DNA from 2 places in the Paenibacillus sp. PvP094 genome. Region 1 is predicted to be linked to the other one. Evidence: riboswitches for the same ligand, from Rfam matches in the RefSeq annotation. Region 1 holds a riboswitch; the other holds the start of a gene.
What was found. Region 1 has a riboswitch for FMN ahead of ribD (bifunctional diaminohydroxyphosphoribosylaminopyrimidine deaminase/5-amino-6-(5-phosphoribosylamino)uracil reductase RibD). Riboswitches for the same ligand answer to the same signal wherever they lie in the genome.
Positions count from the first base shown of each region.

Region 1 (5,620 bases):
GTAAAGCGTATTATCCTCGTTCTCTTCCATCTGGATGGGAACACGCTCCACCACTTCAAGACCATAACCTTCAAGGCCTTTGATTTTGCGGGGATTATTCGTTAACAGACGAATTTGGCGAACGCCGAGATCCTTCAGAATCTGTGCACCAATACCATAATCACGCAGATCAGCGGCAAACCCCAGTTTCAGGTTGGCATCTACAGTGTCCAGACCTTCCTCCTGCAGCTTATAGGCTTTGAGTTTGTTAATCAGTCCAATGCCCCGGCCTTCCTGTCTCATATAGAGCAGAACGCCATTGCCTTCATCATGAATCTGTTTGAGTGCTGCATCGAATTGCGGTCCGCAGTCACAGCGATGGGAGTGGAATACGTCGCCTGTAAGACATTCGGAGTGAACACGAACCAATACGGGCTTGGAAGAGTCGATTTCACCTTTGACCAAGGCTACATGCTCTTTGTTGTCCACTGCATTCGTATAGGCCACTGCTTGAAACTCGCCAAAATCCGTAGGCATGCGGACAGCCACTTCACGTTGAACCAGCTGTTCCTTTTCATTACGGTAACGGATCATGTCCTGAATACTAATCAGTTTCAGGTCATGCTTGCGGGCAATCTCCTGCAGATCAGGCAGTCTCGCCATCGTGCCATCTTCCTTGATGACCTCACAGATCACACCAGCCGGATAGGAACCGCACATGATCGCCAGATCAACAGCAGCTTCCGTGTGCCCGGCGCGGCGGAGCACTCCTCCGTCTTTGGCAATGAGCGGGAACATATGCCCCGGCTTGCGAAAATCACTGCTTTTGGCTTCCGGATCAATTAGACCCTTCACCGTAATGGATCGTTCATGTGCAGATATGCCTGTTGTTGTATCCTTGTGATCCACGGAAACTGTAAATGCCGTTCCATGGAAGTCCGTATTTTGCTGAACCATCGGTTTCAGATTGAGCTCATCCGCACGCTGCTGCGTAATGGGAACACAGACCAGGCCTCTGCCCTCGGTAATCATGAAGTTGATGACTTCAGGTGTAGCCTTCTCTGCCAGCGCAATAAAGTCCCCTTCATTCTCCCGATCCTCATCATCCACAACAATGACGGGTTTGCCGCGCATCAAATCGTATATCGCTTCCTCTATGGGATCTAGTATGGATTGATCTGACATAAGTTCCCCTCCAGTCTCTCTTTGTAATGGTTATGTTCCTTATGCAAAGCCATGGTTGGCCAAAAACTCTTCACTGATGCTTTTCGGTTTGCCAGCACCCGTTTCGGGATGCCCTTTGCCGTAATGGAGCAGATGGTCCACATATTTCCCTAAAATGTCACATTCAATGTTGATGGTATCCCCCGGTTTTTTCACCTGAAGCACCGTTTCTCCAATGGTATGGGGAATAATCGATACGGTAAACGAGGCTTCTGTTGTCTTCACCACGGTGAGACTAATGCCATCGAGGGTTACCGAGCCCTTTGGAATCAAATATTTGAACAGTTCGTGGTCGTCAGGTTTGATCTCAAAAACAACCGCATTCTGATCACGTGTGATCCCACCAATGACTCCCGTACCATCCACGTGTCCTTGTACAATGTGGCCACCAAAACGCCCACCCGACTGCATCGCCCGTTCCAGGTTCACTTTACTGCCTGATTGCAGCTGACTCAGATTGGTATGACGGTAGGTTTCAGGCATGACATCTGCGGTAAATCCTCCGCTTTCCAGCGTCGTTGCCGTAAGACATACTCCGTTTACAGATACACTGTCACCAATCTTCAGATCGTCCATGATGGCGGAAGCTCCGATATTCAGGACCAATGCTTCGCCTTTTCGACCGATACGCCGAATCTGACCGACCTCTTCCACCAAACCGGTAAACATGCTGCCGCCTCCTTATGCTTATATCTTGCCTTGCTCATTCGATCCGTTATTCAGGCCAGACAGGGATTCCGCCAATACTGATATTATCTCCAACTTGCTCAATTTCCAGCTGATTCAATTGAATGGCCTGACTCATGCGCTCCACCCCTTCAAATCGGAAGCTTCCCGGTGTGTCGTATCCGCCCACAATCTTTGGAGCGATAAACATCAACAGCCGATCGACCAATTTGGCTTCCAGCATGGCACCATTCAATGTGCCTCCGCCTTCAAGCAGGATGGAGCCGATTTCCCGTTCTCCCAGCTTGCTAAGCGCACTCAGCAAATCCACACGTGGTCCTGGACCACAGCGAATAATTTCTACACCGTAGGCTTCCAGACGTTCGGCCGCCTCAGGGCTCGCCTCATCAGTCGTAAGTACCCATGTCGGTGCTAGTCCATCCTTGACCATCTTGGCTCCAACCGGGAGACGCAGCTTCGAATCGACAACAATTCGCACAGGACTGATCCCTTCCACTTGGAGGCGGGTGGTCAGCTCCGGATTGTCTGCAATAACTGTATCTACACCAACCATGATGCCCTGATGACGATGGCGAAGTACATGTACGATTTCCCGTGCGGGTTCGTTGGAGATCCATTTGCTGTCTCCACTGCGGGTTGCAATTTTACCATCCAGCGTGGATGCCGTTTTTAAGGTGACAAACGGCAAACCGGTGGTAATGTACTTAATGAATTTTTCATTCAGACGTCTTCCGCGCTCACGCAGAACGCCAACTTCAACCTCAATGCCTTGTTGACGCAGCATACTGATTCCTCTGCCGGATACCTGCGGATTTGGATCCTCACAACACACCACGACACGCTTCACTTTCTCGTGAATCAAACGTTCGCTGCATGGCGGCGTCTTGCCATAATGGCTGCAAGGCTCCAACGTAACATAGACCGTACTGCCCTCAGCATCGCTGCCAGCCATATTCAATGCGTGTACCTCCGCATGGCCCGTACCCCGCTTGAGATGACTTCCCAGACCTACAACCCGGCCTTCTTTTACAACAACACATCCGACGACAGGGTTAATCCCCGTTTGCCCTTGTGCACGTTCTGCCATATCCAACGCAAGCCCCATATAAAATTCATCATTGATCATTTCCAAGTCCGGTCACCCCACGGTTAGAATCTTAGATTATAGGCCTCCCATCGAGCAGAGAGGCGGTTATACCATATCCAAATAAAAAATCCCCACTCGAACTATCGTTCGGGTAGGGATGATGAGAGACATGTGTCACCAGCAGGATGTCGTTGATACGATTGCCAACAGCACTCCGCCATAATTCCATTTCAGGCAAGTGAAAGCAAACACATACCTAAAGAACACAATTACAGGTAAAGAGCTTCTATGATGTGGCATATGTATGGAAACCGCCGGATAACCGACATTCCCTGCACAGAAATAAAACCTCGTCTCATGCTGTGCAGCAACGCATCTGCGGAATGCAGTCCAATTAGGGCTGCATCCTCTCCTTCTCCCATCCAGACTATACTGTCGGTTCTGGAATTGCACCAGATCAGCCATCTGCCACAGGCAGACAGGTCACGGACTTTGCAACAGTGCTGGATAAATATCCTCACACAGGTGCATCACCGCCGGTAGGGAATTGCACCCTGCCCTGAAGGATCGCTTTCGTTATTAATTGGATGTTAGCACTTTAACGCCGAAAAATCAATTGTTTTTTGTTCCTTTTTGTCACATACTAACTTTTAATAAGCAAAAGGATATAAAAAAACCGCTTCGTCTTATCAACGAAACGGCCATTTTTATCAATTAGGATAACGATTAAACTTCTACGACTTCAACAGTTTCCATTTTGTCGCGACCTTCAAAAGCATCTACGAACTCCATACCTTTGGTTACTTTACCAAATACGGTATGTTGTCCATCCAGATGCGGCTGTGGCTGGTAGCAGATGTAGAACTGGCTTCCACCTGTGTTACGGCCTGCATGTGCCATTGCAAGTGTTCCGCGCTCATGTTTGTTCGGGTTGATCTCACAGTTGATTGTGTATCCTGGGCCACCTGCACCCGTTCCGTTAGGGCATCCGCCTTGTGCGACAAAGCCTGGAATTACGCGGTGGAATACAAGACCGTTGTAGAAGCCGGAGTTAGCCAGTTTCTCAAAGTTTGCCACTGTGTTTGGAGCTTCTTGATCGAACAGGTCGATTAGAACTTCTCCGCCGTTTGCCATTTTGATTTTCGCTTGTTTCGCCATATGTAAATGACTCCTTTCGTATTGACCATCGTTAGTGGTGCCATCCTGCATGACCCTGGGCCAAGCTTTATAGCACTTTTCTTAGTGTACACCGAAATGAGTCCAACCGCAAAATAAACCGCAATTTTTTTCGAAAATGTTGGGTCTAAAGGCAAAAAAAAAGACAAAAAGGAATGTTCCTTTTTGTCTTTTTTACTATTTCGTATTTCTTAACATTAACGGGTTACAGGCTGTTTAGCGATACGCTCAGGCACGAGGTCATTCTGAATGATGTCCTGGTACGTTTCGCGACGTACAACAACATCACCTTGGCCGTCTTTAACAAACACGACTGCCGGACGGCGAATTCGGTTATAGTTGCTTGCCATGGAGTAGTTGTACGCACCTGTGCAGGCAACGGCAAGCAGATCCCCGCTCTGAACTTTAGGCAGGTCCAGATCCCAGATCAACATATCGCCGCTCTCGCAGCATTTGCCGGCAATCGACACGGTCTCCTGAGCAGACTCATTAGCGCGGTTGGCGAGTACAGCTTCATATTTGGATTCATACAGTGCTGGACGCGGGTTGTCCGTCATCCCGCCATCAACTGCAACATATTTGCGCACACCAGGGATATCTTTGCTCGTACCAACGGTGTACAGTGTCGTACCTGCTTCACCAACAATACTGCGGCCTGGTTCTACCCAGATTTCAGGAACGTCATATCCAATTTGGGCAAAGTGATTTTTAACAGCATCCGTGATGGCTTTTACATACTGAGCCACTTCAAGCGGAGTATCCCCTTCTGTATAGCGGATACCGAATCCACCGCCCAGGTTAACCACTTTGAACGCTACGTTAATACGCTCATATACACTCGCAGCGAATTCAGCTACACGCTGAATCGCCATTTGGAAACCTTCCACCTCAAAAATCTGAGAACCGATGTGGGAGTGCACACCCAGCAATACCAAGTTGGACTGTTTGGAAGCGAGCTCAATCGCTTCAAATGCCGTTCCGTTACCGATATCGAATCCAAATTTCGAATCCGTTTGACCTGTGGAAATATATTCATGCGTATGCGCCTCAACACCAGGCGTCACACGAAGCAGAATGTTCACTTGACGATTTTTCTCCGCAGCTACAGCCTGCAGCAAGTGCAATTCATTGAAATTGTCCACAACGAAGCAGCCGATCTCGGCATCAAGTGCCATTTCGATCTCTTCCAATGTTTTGTTATTGCCGTGGAAATGAATGCGTTCAGCAGGGAATCCTGCTTGCAGTGCTGTAAACAGTTCACCGTCCGAAACCACATCCAGTGAGAGCCCTTCTTCCGCAGCAAGAGCACACATCGCCATAACGCAAAACGCTTTGCTTGCATATGCAACTTGGAAACCAAGTCCAGAAGCACGGAATGCATCCATGTATTCTCTGCAGCGATCGCGAACCAATTGCTCGTCCACAACATACAGTGGTGTTCCAAATTGTTCTTTCAAGTCCGTTGCA
Region 1 is NZ_JBEPOM010000001.1:4,265,508-4,271,127, reverse strand. It holds gene ABIC22_RS19655 (bifunctional 3,4-dihydroxy-2-butanone-4-phosphate synthase/GTP cyclohydrolase II) at 1-1,164, opposite strand, end outside; gene ribE (riboflavin synthase) at 1,204-1,872, opposite strand; gene ribD (bifunctional diaminohydroxyphosphoribosylaminopyrimidine deaminase/5-amino-6-(5-phosphoribosylamino)uracil reductase RibD) at 1,919-3,022, opposite strand; FMN riboswitch at 3,384-3,548, opposite strand; gene ABIC22_RS19640 (peptidylprolyl isomerase) at 3,704-4,135, opposite strand; gene lysA (diaminopimelate decarboxylase) at 4,351-5,620, opposite strand, start outside.

Region 2 (5,620 bases), 1.2 Mb from region 1:
AGCCCTAAAGCCTGTGCACCAGCCGAAGTTGCAAACCGCAGTACCTGACTCGCTTGCAAACTCAGCTCTCCCGGCATTTCACCTTGCGCCAGCAATAACTCGTTCGTTCTGGAACGCTCAGCTTGCAACGCAAATTTCATCTGTGAAAACATGTCTCCACCTGTCGAAGTCACCACATCCACTCCAAGCGTTGGCGTGCCACCATGTTCCAGAAAATATCCTGTAGCAGGATAACCATGTCCCATCATCATCTCTACTTCAGGCGTAACTGACAAAGATGCTCCAGTGTCTGCCAGCATTTTGAATTCATCCATGCCCATCGTATTGCCGTGAACGACATTAATTCGCGGGGTAAGCAGCCCTGCCTCGTACATTCGGTTAATGGAACGATCTGCAGATCCCCAGCTGCCAAACCCGACATGCATCGAACAAATTGCGTCCAGTTCTTCTGCGAGCTGAATGTCCTGCACCGTTGTATCCCAGTGGCTAAACTCTGGGCCGCGAATAGCAAGTCCATACGTGACCAATTGGTCACTAGAGGAGAAATAACGCTCCTTCACCCCTCTGATATTCTCCGGGTATGAAAGGGTACTTTCTCGATTCCAATAGTCGGTTTCCCCTGGAACACCGTGAGCAAAGACAGCCCGGATCCCTGCATCCTGCAGCCCACGAATAAGTCCATCGGTATGATCAGGTGAATATGGCATACTCCAATCAAGTACCGTCGTCACACCCGCGTTAAGCGCTTCCAAAGAACCCAGAAGATTGGCAATGTAGCTGTCCTGTGGTCGAAGCTTGCTTCCCATGGCACCATAGTACAGATTTTACAGATACACGGGCAGCGACCAGTTCGTTCCAGCCGTTTTCACAAGAGATTCCCACATATGCCGGTGTGTATCCACGAGTCCAGGCATGACAATCATGTCTGATGCGTTGATCACCTCAACATCTGCATCTGACACCTCGATATTCGGTTGCACGGCTGCAATCAACGAATCCTGAATAAGTACATCTGCCCTATTAAACTGACCAATACGAGCATCCATCGATAATACACAACCGTTTTTCAATAGATAACCTGTCCCCATGAGACACCTCTCCAATCGTAATGGTTTGTAAAATGATCTGATCCGCATTGCTTGTCCTTACATATAATTTATGACTATATTTTCGCTAGTATATATATATTATATATCAGGTGTTAATATTTATCAAATCTGGACACCAAACTCCTATCTATAGTGATAACTAGTCTTACATCGTTAAACTTCATTCTTATCTCCGTTGGATTCCAGCTTACGTTTCGCTCGAAAACGTCTCACCTTCATTAGATTACCGCACATTTTATCATCGCAATATTTCTGTGTCCTACTGCGAGTATCGTCATAGAAGATCCAGCGGCAGTCCGGGTTGTCACAGCATCGAATTCTCTTTCCATCGCCCTCCACCAGTGTAGTTGCAAAGTCAGCAGCGACTTCTGCCATCACCTGAAACCAATGCGCATGGATGGGAACCAGCTTAACATCCAGTCTTTGATCCTCTGAAATTAGTTGTCTGATTACCCCACCACACCGCATAGAGTCATTTAACCATGCTTGATCCTTCTCCGTTAGGGGCGTTCCCGCTGACAAACGGATAGCCAGAAACTGTAACTCATCTCTAAAGCTTCTCATGGCGGATTCCTCTTCAGTCGATGCCGGAACTTGTGCTTCTAATTGCCAACGATTCAAGAAATCCTGCTGCCAGCCTGCTTTTCCCAGTCTGTCTTCAGATCGATCCCCGCCACGCCAATCATGATAGTCGCTATTTACAAAATCTGTCCATAATCTATCCATCTATACCTCCGGCATTGTAACTATCTAATTTTAAAAAAGATGGTTACTTTCTTTTGAATTGTGTTATATTAATTGTAACCATTTCAAACCATATTAGCTAGTTACAAGCATGAAGACGCAAGTCATGAGATGAGTTCCACAAGAGAGGAATGAACTTAAAGATGACGTCTGTTACAACTGCATTAGATGTGTTGGTTATTCAAAAAGAAGACACCTGGGATCAATGTAACTGGATCGTCCCATTGTCAAAGGCGATTGAAGGGCTGACCGCAGAGCAAGCAGGTTGGATCCCTCCTTCAGGAGGACTAAGCATATGGCAGCTGGTCAATCATATGTATTATTACAACGAGCGGATCTTAGAGCGTCTTCAAGGTCATGCTCCATCTGTACCCGCAGCCGAATCGAATGAAGCTACGTTTGGCAAACCGGGTGACCCCTTGGACCAAATTGGCTGGAGCCAACTAGTGGAGCGAACCACTAAGCTGGCAGAGCAGTTGCACGATAACCTGGTTACGTTACAGGTTTCCAGACTTGAAGAAGCCTATTTGGATTCCGAACAAAATTGGGCTCAAACGCTTGCCCGCTGGGTTCTTCACGACGCTTATCACGCGGGTCAGATTGTACTTCTTCGCAGGCAGCAAGGAAGCTGGAACATCATTTTCTAAAAAAATGCTTGAACTGCTAGCGCTTACAGGAATAAGATGAACTTATTAATGTTACAACTTGTACTATAACCTATAAATTGAATAGGATCTTCGGGGTAGGGTGCAATTCCCGACCGGCGGTGATGTTCCAATTGGAACCAGCCCGCGACTCGCTGTTGACTGCTTAGGACAACAGCGACTGACTTGGTGTGACTCCAAGGCCGACGGTACAGTCCGGATGAGAGAAGATCAACACATGACATACCGCCTATGGGAAGGTTTCTTTCCTGACGATATGTTCATGGATGAGCCCCCGTTTATTTGGTGTATGCCAAAACGGGGGCTTTTGTCGATTTTGCCAACTGAAGATTCCGTGTTCTGACGAAGGAGTCCTGAATATGGAAAAGACACAGCATGCATCAACCGTTTATCGCAAGGAACGAAGCAATACCGGATTTTGGCTCGTTGTTCTCGGTGCAGCCCTATGGGGCGTAGATCCATTGTTCCGCATCATTTTGCTGCAAACGATGACCTCTACTCAAATTGTACTGGTGGAACATATTATCGTGAGCTTAGTCGCTATACCTGTCTTATGGAAATTCCGCGCCGACCTGAAAAACCTTCGAGCCCGTCACTGGATCGCCGTTATCTTTATCTCATGGGGCGGCTCTGCACTGGCAACGGTATTATTCACGCTCGCACTGACACACAATGATCCGAATACCGTTTTGTTGCTGCAAAAAATGCAGCCCATCTTCGCGATTGTTTTAGCTAAGTTCTTACTGAAGGAAACACTGCCCCGCCGCTTCGGCTGGTTATTCGTTGTTGCTCTTATCGGAACTTATCTGCTTACATTTGGGTTTACGCTTCCGCTTGGAAACTGGAACAATTGGATTCATGCGGGCAGCCTGTTGTCACTTGGCGCTGCTGCCTTATGGGGCGGTTCTACGGTGATGGGCCGACTGATGCTGGGGCAAACCCGTTATGAGACGGTCACCTCCCTTCGTTTCGTCGTAGCTCTGCCCTTGCTGATCTTCATGACCTGGAACGAAGGTGCAGCGTGGACCTTGCCATCCGGTGCAGGAGAACAGGCAGCTGTTGCGCTCAACATTCTGGGGCAGGCGCTACTGCCAGGTTTACTGAGTCTATTGTTATACTATAAAGGTCTCTCGACCACCAAAGCTTCCGTAGCCACACTGGCTGAGCTGAGCTTCCCAATGGCGGGTGTGCTTGTGAACTGGATTGCATTCCGAACGCTCATCACATGGGAACAGCTGCTTGGATTCATTCTCATCTGGATTGCTTTGTTCGCTATATCCAAACAGCAGGAACGATCTACCACAGCTGCTGACGCAGCTCCTAAGCTTCGGACAGAGTAAGAAAGATCTTATTTATATCTTAAAGGCATTGCACATCCTTCTGGATCGGCAGTGCCTTTTGTCTTTTTATAATTCCAGTGGTACGATGACATATGGACAGGTATTTATACTATTTCATATTTTCGGAGAGGAACGATCGTCATGTCTTCATTTTCATATACGTCCTATGATGCCATAGGTCTGGCTGAACTGGTTCGCTCACGGGAAGTTTCCCCCGTTGAATTGCTGGAAGCGGCTTACGCTCGCCTAGAAGAAGTTAATCCGCTGCTTAATGCGGTCATTCGTACATATGAAACACGCGCACGCGAGGAAGCCGGCTATGTTCGTCCTGGGGAACAGCCTTTTGCAGGCGTTCCATTGCTCCTCAAAGACATCTCGCAATCGCTGGAGGGGGAAATTCTGACTTCCGGCTCCCGCCTTCTCAAGGATCATCGAGCTTTGCGCAATTCTAACTTTGTATCCAGACTTCGGGATGCAGGCTTCGTTATTATCGGACATACGAACACACCGGAATTTGGCCTCAAAAATATTACCGAGCCACGTCTTCATGGTCCGAGTCGCAATCCATGGAATACGAATCATTCACCCGGGGGTTCAAGCGGCGGTGCAGCTGCAGCTGTTGCTTCGGGTATCGTACCCATGGCCGGAGCCAGTGATGGTGGGGGATCGATCCGGATCCCCGCCTCCTTCAGTGGACTATTCGGACTAAAACCTACTCGGGGACGGACTCCTGTTGGACCAGGTGTAGGCCGTCAATGGCAAGGTGCATCCATCGACTTCGCGCTGTCCCGGACTGTGCGAGACAGTGCCGCCTTACTGGATACCCTGCAGGTCATTCAGCCTGAAGCCGCGTTTCATGCCCCGCTCTTTCCGGGCAGTTACTTGGCCGATATGAACTATCCGCACCAACGCAAACTAAAGATCGCTTATACCACGGACTCACCAGTAGGCACCCCTGTTAGTGATGATGCGAAGGAAGCAGTGTACAAGCTGGTTCGGTGGCTGGAGGAACAAGGTCATCACGTGGAGGAAAAATTGAGTCCGGTGAACGGTGTTCGGTTGATGGAGAATTATTATATGATGAACAGCGGTGAAATGGCGGCGATGATCGCCTCCATGGAGCATGCTATGGGCCGATCTTTGACTTCGGGCGATATGGAGATTGAATCCTGGGTGCTGGCTGAGGCAGGCAAAAAGGTATCGGCTGCAGAATTCGTTCACAGTCTTGCCGAATGGGACGTGGCTGCCGCACAGATGTCTACGCTCTTCGAACGATACGACTTCTATATCACACCCGTTAATGCCTTTCCTGCACCAAAGGTTGGAGAGCTAACTCCTCATGAGGAGCAAATTCAGCATCTGATGCAGATTAGCGAATTGGATAAGGTGCATCAGCAGCAATTGATTTATGAAATGTTTGAACCAAGTCTCACCTACACTCCCTTCACCCAACTCGCCAACCTGACAGGCCAGCCTGCAATGAGTGTTCCGCTGCACCTCACAGCTGATGGCTTGCCGATGGGCGTGCAAGTTATGGCAACCAAAGGGCGTGAAGACTGGCTGCTCCATCTGGCTGGCCAGTTGGAAGCATCCGGACTGTGGATCGGAATGAATGGAAACCCTCTTTTCCCTGCCTAAGTTAAAGAAAAAGGACAACGATCTAACTCCGTGACCACTTGAGTATATCAAGAGTCACGGAGTTAGTTGTGTGTTCGCTTTTATGGTAACAATAACATTGCGTTATGGATGTGTGTTCAATTTT
Region 2 is NZ_JBEPOM010000001.1:5,447,985-5,453,604, forward strand. It holds partial or broken gene ABIC22_RS24750 (amidohydrolase family protein) at 1-1,088, opposite strand, end outside; gene ABIC22_RS24755 (CGNR zinc finger domain-containing protein) at 1,263-1,835, opposite strand; gene ABIC22_RS24760 (DinB family protein) at 1,997-2,500, shown strand; FMN riboswitch at 2,583-2,733, shown strand; gene ABIC22_RS24765 (DMT family transporter) at 2,878-3,858, shown strand; gene ABIC22_RS24770 (amidase) at 4,000-5,496, shown strand.
Region 2: another riboswitch for FMN. It lies ahead of ABIC22_RS24765 (DMT family transporter); the one in region 1 lies ahead of ribD (bifunctional diaminohydroxyphosphoribosylaminopyrimidine deaminase/5-amino-6-(5-phosphoribosylamino)uracil reductase RibD).